DNA from 2 places in the Promicromonospora sp. CA-289599 genome. Region 2 is predicted to be linked to the other one. Evidence: riboswitches for the same ligand, from Rfam matches in the RefSeq annotation. Region 2 holds a riboswitch; the other holds the start of a gene.
What was found. Region 2 has a riboswitch for thiamine pyrophosphate ahead of ACQEVI_RS10380 (thiamine ABC transporter substrate-binding protein). Riboswitches for the same ligand answer to the same signal wherever they lie in the genome.

Region 1: another riboswitch for thiamine pyrophosphate. It lies ahead of thiC (phosphomethylpyrimidine synthase ThiC); the one in region 2 lies ahead of ACQEVI_RS10380 (thiamine ABC transporter substrate-binding protein).

What each region holds. Positions count from the first base shown of each region.
Region 1 covers NZ_JBNJNI010000001.1:3,396,492-3,401,490, reverse strand. The annotation lists gene ACQEVI_RS15075 (LacI family DNA-binding transcriptional regulator) at 1-779, shown strand, start outside; gene thiC (phosphomethylpyrimidine synthase ThiC) at 855-2,660, opposite strand; TPP riboswitch at 2,655-2,760, opposite strand; gene ACQEVI_RS15065 (C39 family peptidase) at 2,891-4,228, shown strand; gene ACQEVI_RS15060 (N-acetylmuramoyl-L-alanine amidase) at 4,272-4,999, opposite strand, start outside.
Region 2 covers NZ_JBNJNI010000001.1:2,335,632-2,340,630, reverse strand. The annotation lists gene ACQEVI_RS10405 (sulfite exporter TauE/SafE family protein) at 1-768, shown strand, start outside; gene ACQEVI_RS10400 (MogA/MoaB family molybdenum cofactor biosynthesis protein) at 765-1,262, shown strand; gene ACQEVI_RS10395 (MoaD/ThiS family protein) at 1,292-1,531, opposite strand; gene moaC (cyclic pyranopterin monophosphate synthase MoaC) at 1,528-1,998, opposite strand; gene ACQEVI_RS10385 (DUF4235 domain-containing protein) at 2,077-2,358, opposite strand; TPP riboswitch at 2,396-2,500, shown strand; gene ACQEVI_RS10380 (thiamine ABC transporter substrate-binding protein) at 2,495-3,580, shown strand; gene ACQEVI_RS10375 (ABC transporter permease) at 3,556-4,999, shown strand, end outside.

The DNA of each region.
Region 1 (4,999 bases), 1.1 Mb from region 2:
CCACGCAGTCCATGGGGCTCGCCGCCGAGGCGGGGCTGCCGCCCGCCGTCGACCCGCTGGTCGAGGCCGCCGCGATGGACGTCGCGGTGCTCGTCTGGGGCACCCTGAAGGACGACCCGAACCTCGCCGCGCTGCAGCGCAGGGGGGTGCCCGTCGTGATCGGTGAGGGACACGAGGTGTCCGGCGTCCCCGTGGTGAGCGTCGACGACCGCCTGGGCGCCGCCGAGGCGGTGCGTCACCTCGTCGAGCTCGGGCACACGCGGATCGCGGAGATCACGCTGCCGTTCGGGCGGGACGAGCGGTCCGGGCTGGTCGACGCCGACCGGCTCGCGTCCGCCGAGCGCACGCCGACCCGCAACCGGCTGGCCGGCGTACGGGACGTCATCGAGCCCGTCATCTCGTGGGAGACGCCCGCGTCGCTCGTGGAGCACGGGCGCGACGCCGCCACCGAGATCCTGTCCGAGTGGGCGCCCGCCCGGGACCGTCCGACGGCGATCGTCGCGCACTCCGACCTGCTCGCCGCCGGTGCGGTGATCGCCGCCCGCGAGCTCGGGCTGCGGGTGCCCGAGGACGTGTCGGTGGCCGGGTTCGACGGGCTCGACCTGCCGTGGCTCTCCCCCGACGTGCTCACCAGCGTGCACCAGCCGCTCGTGGAGAAGGGCCGGGCGCTCGGCCTGGCCGTCATCGCGCTGCTGGCCGGCGAGGAGCCCCGGTCGGTGGTGCTGCCGGTGACCCTGGTCGAGGGCACGACGACGGGCCCGGTCCCGGACCTACCCTGACCGTCCTCGTTGAGTGCTGGCTATTTGCGGGCTCAGCACGCTCCGGCCCGCAAATAGCCAGCACTCAACGAATGGTCAGGGGCGGAGGGTCGGGGCCGGGAGGTAGACCTCGCCGCCCGACTCGCGGAACTCCGCGGACTTCTGGGCCATGCCCTCCGCTTGAGCGGACGCCGACGCCGACGCCGCGTCCGCGAGCGCCGCCTGGTGCTGCGCCCCGCCGAACTCGTCGCGGATGTCCTGCGAGATCCGCATCGAGCAGAACTTCGGCCCGCACATCGAGCAGAAGTGCGCGGTCTTCGCGGCCTCGGCCGGAAGCGTCTCGTCGTGGTACGACTCCGCGAGCTCCGGGTCGAGCGACAGGTTGAACTGGTCCCGCCAGCGGAACTCGAAGCGGGCCTTGGACAGGGCGTCGTCCCGGTCGCGGGCGCCGGGGTGCCCCTTGGCGACGTCGGCGGCGTGCGCGGCGATCTTGTAGGTCACCACGCCGGTGCGCACGTCGTCGCGGTTCGGCAGGCCGAGGTGCTCCTTGGGCGTGACATAGCAGAGCATCGCGGTGCCGTACCGGGCGATCTCGGTGGCGCCGATCGCTGAGGTGATGTGGTCGTACCCGGGCGCGATGTCGGTCACGAGCGGGCCGAGCGTGTAGAACGGGGCGCCGTCGCAGAGCTCCTGCTGCCGCTCCACGTTCTCGCGCACCAGGTGGAACGGGACGTGTCCGGGCCCCTCGACCATGACCTGGACGTCGTGGGCCCAGGCCCGTTTCGTCAGCTCGGCGAGGGTGTCGAGCTCGGCGAACTGCGCGGCGTCGTTCGCGTCGGCGAGCGAGCCCGGCCGCAGGCCGTCGCCGAGGGAGAAGGCGACGTCGTACCGGGCGAAGATCTCGCAGAGCTCGTCGAAGTGCGTGTAGAGGAAGTTCTCCTGGTGGTGCGCCAGGCACCAGCCCGCGAGGATCGACCCGCCGCGCGAGACGATGCCCGTGACTCGGTCGGCGGTGAGCGGCACGTACCGCAGGAGCACGCCGGCGTGCACGGTCATGTAGTCGACGCCCTGCTCGCACTGCTCGATCACCGTGTCGCGGTAGATCTCCCAGGTCAGCGCGCTGGCGTCGCCGTTCACCTTCTCCAGGGCCTGGTAGATCGGCACGGTGCCGATGGGCACCGGCGAGTTCCGCATGAGCCATTCGCGCGTGGTGTGGATGTCGTCGCCCGTGGACAGGTCCATGACCGTGTCGGCACCCCACTTGGTGGCCCACTCGAGCTTTTCCACCTCCTCCGCGATGGAGCTGTGGACGGCGGAGTTGCCGATGTTCGCGTTGACCTTCACCAGGAACGCCCTGCCGATGATCATCGGCTCCGACTCCGGGTGGTTCACGTTGTTCGGGATGATCGCCCGGCCAGCGGCCACCTCGCTGCGCACGAGCTCGACGTCGCAGTTCTCGCGCACCGCGACGAACCGCATCTCGGGCGTGATCACGCCCTGGCGTGCGTAGTGCATCTGGGTGACGGTCCGGCCGGGGAGCGCCCGGCGGGGCCGGCGTCGTTCACCCTGCCACTCCTGGCTGGCGGCACCGCGGCGCAGCGCGCCGCGCCCGTCGTCGGCCAGTGCCCGATCGCGGCCGTCGTACTCCTCCGTGTCTCCGCGTGCCACGACCCAGGGTTCGCGGGCGGGAGCGAGGCCACGGACCGGGTCGGAACCGGGGCCTTGCGTGCGATAGACCCGGACCGGCTCGTTGGGGGCGCCGTCGGGCGACGGGGCCAGCGTGATCTCCGTGACCGGCACCCGGAGACCCGTGCCGTCCTGCGGTGTGCTGTACCCGCCGTCGTGCTCGTGGTCGCGCTCGTACTGGTAAGCGAGCGTGCGGGACTGGGACTTCTCCATCATGAGACTCCTGCTTCCTACGCCGGTGTTAACCGGACAGGTTCAACGGTCCCGGGCCGAACAGCCCGATCTCAGCCCCTGCGTGAGGCACCCGTGGGATCGCCGCCGACGTTAGCACCCCGAGCCGTCTGTGCTCACCGGGGTCTCTCTTTCGGGGCCAAAGCTCTTCCGCTCTGATAGAGAGACCTCATGGCTCGCTTCACCCAGCGGCGGGCCCCGACGTGGAGGCACACATGTCAGTTCGAGGAAAGCTGCGAACGAGGGTGTTCGCGCTGATGGCGACGGGAGCGCTCGTAGTGCAAGCAGGAATCGTGGCGGGTGCGGCGGCTGCGGACGGGCCGGGTCCGGCGGCGTCGGACAACCAGATCACGCTGACCTCCTGGGACGGGGTACGCGAGCTACGTGCGGGCGAGACCTCGAACCTGCGGCCGAACGCCAAGGGCGGGCTCGTGCTGAAGCACGGCGGCGACACCGTCGAGTACACCGACCCGTTCGGCGACGGCACTCCCGTCACCTACGAGACGGGCCGGTGGACGTCGCCGGTCGTCGCGGCCGGGTACCTGATCGACGAGTCCGTGAGCTCGTGGAACGCGCACACGCCCACCGGCACGTGGGTGGAGATCGAGTTCCGGGGCCGCAAGGCCGACGGGACGTGGACCAAGTGGTTCGTGATGAGCCGCTGGGCGTCGGGCGCCGAGTTCGCACCCGCCGACGGCAGCGTCGGCGACATCCACCGCACCTCCGTGAACGGGCAGACCGACGCGGACGCGTACCTGTTCACGGACACCTTCGTCGCGAAGTCGGGCAACGAGCCCGACGCGTTCCAGACGCGGGCCACGCTGTACCGGCCCGAGGGCACCCGGGTATCGCCGCGGCTGGACTCGGTGAGCACCATGACCAACGAGTACCTGCCCGACTCGCACTACACGGGCACCAGCGACTTCACGCTCGGTCGTGCGGTGTCGCTCGACGTGCCGCAGTTCAGCCAGAACATCCACCGCGGCGAGTACCCCGAGTTCGGGGGCGGCGGCCAGGTGTGGTGCTCGCCGACGTCGTCGTCCATGGTGCTGTACTACTACGGGCGCGAGGTGCCGGAGGCCGAGCTCGAGGGCATCGAGGCCCCGAACGGTGACCCGCAGGTCGATTACGCCGCCATGCGGACCTGGGACTACACGTACGAGGGCGCGGGCAACTGGCCGTTCAACGCCGCGTACGCCAGCACGTTCGGGCTGGACTCGTTCGTGACCCGGCTGCGGTCCCTCGCGGAGGCCGAGAAGTTCATCAAGGCGGGCATCCCGCTCATCTTCTCGATCAGCTTCGAGGAGGAGGAGATGCCTGAGGCCGGGTACGGCACCAACGGGCACCTCGTGACGCTGGTCGGGTTCACCGCAGCAGGCGACCCGATCATCAACGACCCGAACAAGGCGAGCAACGAGGCCGTGCGTTCCGTCTACACGCGGGAAAACTTCGAGCGTGTGTGGCAGACCTCGACCGACGGCATCACGTACGTCTACCACCCGAAGAACGTGAGGCTGCCGCGCAACCTGCCGGGTGTCACGCCGAACTGGTGATCCGGCCTGTCGGCCGCGGAGTGTCCGTCACCCCCGCGGCCGCCTAGCGGCCCGGGACACCCCGCGGTTCCGACGTGTACGCCGCCGAGGCGTGGCCCTTCGCCGAGACCGTCACCCGGACCGTGAGCTCGGCGCCCTGGTCGCGGCCCGTCACGAGGTACCTGCTGCCGATCGCCCGGGACACCGGCTCGCCGTCGCGCAGCCACTGGTAGCGGACGCGGACGTCGTTCGGGAGGTACGTGCCGGCGTCCGCGCGCAGGACCTTCCCCGGCTTGGCCCTGCCCTCGATGCTCGGCCCGGACACATCGGCCACCACCGGGTCGTGCAGCTCGACGTCGGACGCGTTGACGAAGACGTGCCGGTGCGCCAGCCACACCTGGTAGTACACGTCGTTGCCGCGCACCACCGTGCGGTCGCCCGGTCCCGTGCCGTCGAACGTGGTGGCCCGGTAGTAGTCGGACGCGACGTGGTCGTCGGCCACCGCGTACGTCTGGTCCACGCCCACGCGGTACTCGATCGGCGTGACCGGCTGCACCGGGACGCCCGGGTGCTCCTCGTACGCTGCTGCCTCCGGGTAGGCCCTGCCGAAGACCGGCGCCGGGGCGTCGCCCGCGACCGTGACCGTCTTCGCCGTCGCCGGCACCACCACCGGGCGCTCGGCCGGGTTGTGCAGCCAGGCCAGCGAACCGGCCCACCACACGCCCAGCCAGTCGCCCTCTACCTGGTCGACGACGAGCTTGTGCCCCGACTGGACGCGCGCGCTCACGTCGC
Region 2 (4,999 bases):
GGCGCCTCGCACTGGCGCTTCGGCAACGTGGACTGGAAGGTCGTCGCCCGCATCGGCATCCCGGGCGCCATCGGTGCGTTCGCCGGCGCCACCTTCCTGTCGTCCCTCTCCACCGAGATCGCCAAGCCGGTGATGTCGCTGATCCTGCTGACGCTCGGCCTCTACGTGCTGCTCCGGTTCACCGTGCAGGGCCTCCCCGCGCGTTCGGACAAGCCGCTGCGCCGGCGCTTCCTCACGCCGCTCGGCCTCGTGGCCGGCTTCATGGATGCGACCGGCGGTGGTGGCTGGGGCCCGGTGGGCACCCCCGCGATCCTGGCGAGCGGCCGCATGGAGCCCCGCAAGGTGATCGGCTCGATCGACACCAGCGAGTTCTTCGTGGCCATCGCGGCGAGCATCGGCTTCTTCGTCGGCCTCAGCGGCGAGGGCATCGACTTCACCTGGGTGCTGGCTCTGCTCATCGGTGGGCTGATCGCCGCGCCGATCGCCGCCTGGCTGGTGCGCCTCGTGCCCCCGCGCGTCCTCGGTTCGCTCGTGGGTGGCGTCATCATCCTCACGAACTCGCGCACGCTGCTCAACAGCGACTGGATCGCCGCGGGCCCTGTCCTGATGAACACCGTGTACGTGATCATCTGGGTGGTCTGGGCCGCCGCCGTTGCATGGTCGGTGCGCGCGTACCGTCGCGACAAGGCCGTCGAGACTGCCGAGACTGCCGAGCCCGCTGAGGCAGCCAAGCCCCACGGGCCGGAGGCCGATAGCGTGTCGGTATGACGTCCGACCGGGTAGCGGTGATCACTGTCTCCGACCGTTGTGCACGCGGCGAGGCCGAGGACCGGTCTGGTCCGACGGCGGTGTCTCTCCTGGAAGAGGCCGGGCTCACCGACGTGCATCAGCACCTCGTGCCCGACGGCGTCGAGTCGGTCCGGGACGTGCTGCGTGCCGTGCTCGACGACGGCGCGCGGCTCGTCATCACCACCGGCGGCACCGGGATCGCCCCGCGGGACCTCACCCCCGAGGGCACGCGCGAGGTGATCGATCAGGAGATCGCGGGGATCGCGGAGGCCGTCCGTCAGCAGGGCATCGCGGCGGGCGTCCCTACCGCCGCGCTCTCCAGGGGGCTGGCCGGGATCGCCGGCACCGCCGACGGGGAGCGCGCGCTGGTGGTGAACCTGCCCGGGTCGTCCGGCGGGGTGCGCGACGGGCTCCAGGTGGTGCTCACGCTCTGGCCGCACGTCCGCTCGCAGCTCGTCGGCGGCGACCACTGACCCGAGCCGGGTCGGACACCTGAGCGGGGTCAGCCGCCCGCGAAGGGGGGCAGGACGTCTACCGTCGCGCCGTCCGGGACCTGGGCGTCGTCGGACGTCGTGCGGGCGCCCGCCACCAGCAGGGCGCACTTCGGCAGCACGTCCGCCAGGCGCGGGTGCGCTGCCGTGAGGGCAGCGCGGAGGGCGGCCACCGACGTCGGGCCGCCGAGCTGTTCGGTGGTGACACCGGCGGCCTCCCGGGCGCCGGCGAAATAGCGGACGGTGATCATGCCGGACGCTCCCAGTCGCCCGACTTGCCGCCCGTCTTGCGCTCGAGGCGCACGTCCGCGAGCGAGACGGACTTGTCCAGGCCCTTGACCATGTCGACGACGGCGAGGCCCGCGACCGCGACCGCGGTGAGCGCCTCCATCTCGACCCCCGTGCGGTCGGCCGTGCGGACGGTCGCCGTGATCGTGACGCCGTCGTCGGTCACCTCGAGGTCCACCGCGGCGCCGTGCACGCCGATCACGTGCGCGAGCGGCAGCAGCTCCGGCGTCCTCTTCGCGGCCGCTATCCCGGCGATCCGGGCCACGGCCAGCACGTCCCCCTTGGGGACGGCGCCGTCGCGCAGCGCCCGCACGACGTCGGGACCGCAGCGGACGCTGCCCGTCGCGGTGGCGGAGCGGATCGTCGGCTGCTTGGCGGTGACATCGACCATGCGGGCCTGGCCGCGGTCGTCAAGGTGCGTGAAGCTCACGGGACCAGGGTGTCACGTCGGGCTCGCAGGCCGAACCGGCACGGGCCGAACCCGGCCGGCACCTGAGACGGCGTGCGGTCAGCGTGCCGCGCGCCGGGCGGCGAGCCGCAGGGCGGCGGTGGACGCGCCCTTCGCCGCCATGCGCTTCGCGAACACCGCGGTGCCCGCGGCGACCGCCGCGAACACGGTGGCCTGCACCAGGTCCAGCTCCGGGTCGTCCGCCTTGCTGGGCGCGTCGTTACCGGTCACGCCTTTCCAGATCATGCTGACCGCCTTCTGCGCGACCCAGCCGGCCGCGAGCGTCAGGGCAAGAGTGCCGACCTTCTCGGCGAGTGTCTGTTCCGTCTCGATCTTGGCCATCCCTACACCGTAGCGTCCGACCAGCCAGTAGGCTGGCCGGACACGACAGGGGAGCGCCACACGGCGCTGAGAGTGCGGAACACCGCAGACCCTTGAACCTGATCCGGGTAAGACCGGCGGAGGAAGTCGAGGCACGATGTTGCGTCCTACCGGTGCTCGCACGGGCACCATCCATGTTGTTCCGGCCGCCGGAGCGCTCTCCGTGGCGCTCCTGCTCGCCGGGTGCGGCGGCTCTGGGTCCGATGGTTCCGGGACCGGCGGGGGCGACCCGGCGGCGTCGGGCACCGTGACCCTCGTGACCCACGACTCCTGGGCGCTCGACGAGAAGGTCGTCGAGCAGTTCGAGGAGGAGTCCGGGCTGACCGTCGAGGTCAGCGCGGCGGGCGACGCCGGAACCCTGGTGAACCAGCTGGTGCTGACCAAGGACGCCCCGCTCGGCGACGCCGTCTTCGGCATCGACAACACCTTCGCGTCCCGCGCGCTCGAGGCGGGGGTCGTCGAGGAGTACACCCCGGCGGACCTGCCCGACGGCGTCGAGCAGCTGGGCGGCGCGCTCACCCCGATCGACCAGGGCGACGTCTGCGTGAACGCGGACGAGGCCTGGTTCGAGCAGTCGGACCTCGAGGTCCCGAAGACGCTCGAGGACCTGGCCGACCCGGAGTACCGGGACCTGCTCGTGGTGAGCAACCCCGCGACGTCGTCGCCCGGGCTCGCCTTCCTGCTGGCGACCGTCGGGGCGTTCGGCGAGGACGGGTTCGAGGACTACTGGGCGTCCCTGGTCGACAACGGCGTCAAGGTCGCCGACTCGTGGGAGGACGCCTACTACGTGGACTTCTCGGGCGCGGGTGAGGGCGGCGAGCGCCCGCTCGTCCTGTCGTACGCGACCTCGCCGGCCTTCACCGTCAGCGAGGACGGTTCCGGGTCGACCACCAGCGCGCTGCTCGAGACGTGCTTCCGGCAGGTCGAGTACGCGGGGGTGCTCGCCGGGTCGGACAACCCGGAGGGCGCCCAGGCGTTCGTCGACTTCCTGCTCGGCGCGGACGCCCAGGCCGCGCTGCCCGAGTCGATGTACATGTACCCGGCCGACCCCGCCACGGAGCTGCCCGCCGACTGGGAGAAGTTCGCACCCCAGGCGGAGACGCCGTTCGAGGTGGATCCCGCCGAGGTGAGCGAGCACCGCGACGAGTGGATAGAGCGGTGGACAGAGACCGTAGTCGGCTGAGCCTGCGGCCCGCGCCGCTGCTCTGGGGGACGGCGGTCGCCGTCCCCCTCGGGTTCCTCGCCGTCTTCTTCGCCTGGCCCGTGGCCGCGCTGGTGGTCCGCGGGTTCGTGCCCGACGGCGTGCTCGACCTCACCGGTTTCGCGGAGGTGCTGTCCAGCCCGCGCACGTGGCGGCTCGTGTGGCTCACCCTGACCCAGGCTGTGCTCGGCACCGCCTTCTCGGTGCTGCTCGGACTGCCGCTCGCGTACCTGCTCTACCGCCGGTCGTTCCCCGGCCGGGTACTGGTGCGCGGGCTCGTGACGGTGCCGTTCGTGCTGCCCGCCGTCGTGGTCGGCGTCGCGTTCCGCACCCTGTTCGCGCCCGGCGGCACGCTCGGCTTCCTCAGGCTGGAGGAGTCGCTGGCCGGGATAGTCGTCGCCCTCGTCTTCTTCAACGTGTCGGTGGTCGTGCGGACCGTCGGCGGGCTGTGGGAACGGCTCGACCCCAGGACCGAGCAGGCCGCCGCGTCGCTCGGGGCAGGGCCCGCGCGGGTCTTCCGCACGGTGACGCTGCCCTCGCTGGCGCCCGCTGTCGCGTCCGCGGCCGCAGTGGTGTTCCTGTTCTGCGCCACCGCCTTCGGGGTCGTGCTGGTCCTCGGCGGCGTGCGGTACGGCACCATCGAGACCGAGATCTGGACGCGCACCACCCAGTTCCTGGACCTGCGGACGGCCTCGGTGCTCTCGATCCTGCAGCTCGTGGTCATCTCGGGCGCCCTCGCGGTGTCCGCCCGGGCCCGCCGCCGGCGGGAGGCGGCGCTGCGCCTCGTGTCCACGCACGGCTCGGCCAGGCGGTTGTCCTGGCGGTCGCCCCAGGACATGACGACGGCGCTGGTGGGCGCGGCGATCGTCGGCGGGCTCATGGTGCTGCCGCTGGCCGGCCTGGTGACCCGCAGCTTCCGCGAGCCCGACGGCTCCTGGGGACCAGGGAACTACGTGGCGCTCGGGACCACCGGTGAGCGCAACGCACTGGTCGTCACCGTGTGGGAGGCCACCGCTACCTCGCTCCGGACCGCACTGGCCGCGACGGTGATCGCCCTGGTGGTCGGCGGTCTCGTGGCGCTCGTGGTGTCCCGGCGGCCGCGGTCGGTCGGCGCACGCCGCGCCGTCGGGGCGCTGGACGGGCTGTTCATGCTCCCGCTCGGGGTGTCCGCGGTGACCGTCGGATTCGGGTTCCTCATCACCATGGACCAGCCGGTGCTCGGTGTGGACCTGCGGACCTCCGGGCTGCTCGTCCCCGTGGCGCAGGCGGTGGTCGCCGTACCCCTCGTCGTGCGTACGGTGCTGCCCGTGCTCCGGGCTATCGACCCCCGGTTGCGCGAGGTCGCCGCCGTGCTCGGTTCCGGCCCCGGCCGCGTGCTGCGGACCGTGGACCTGCCGATCG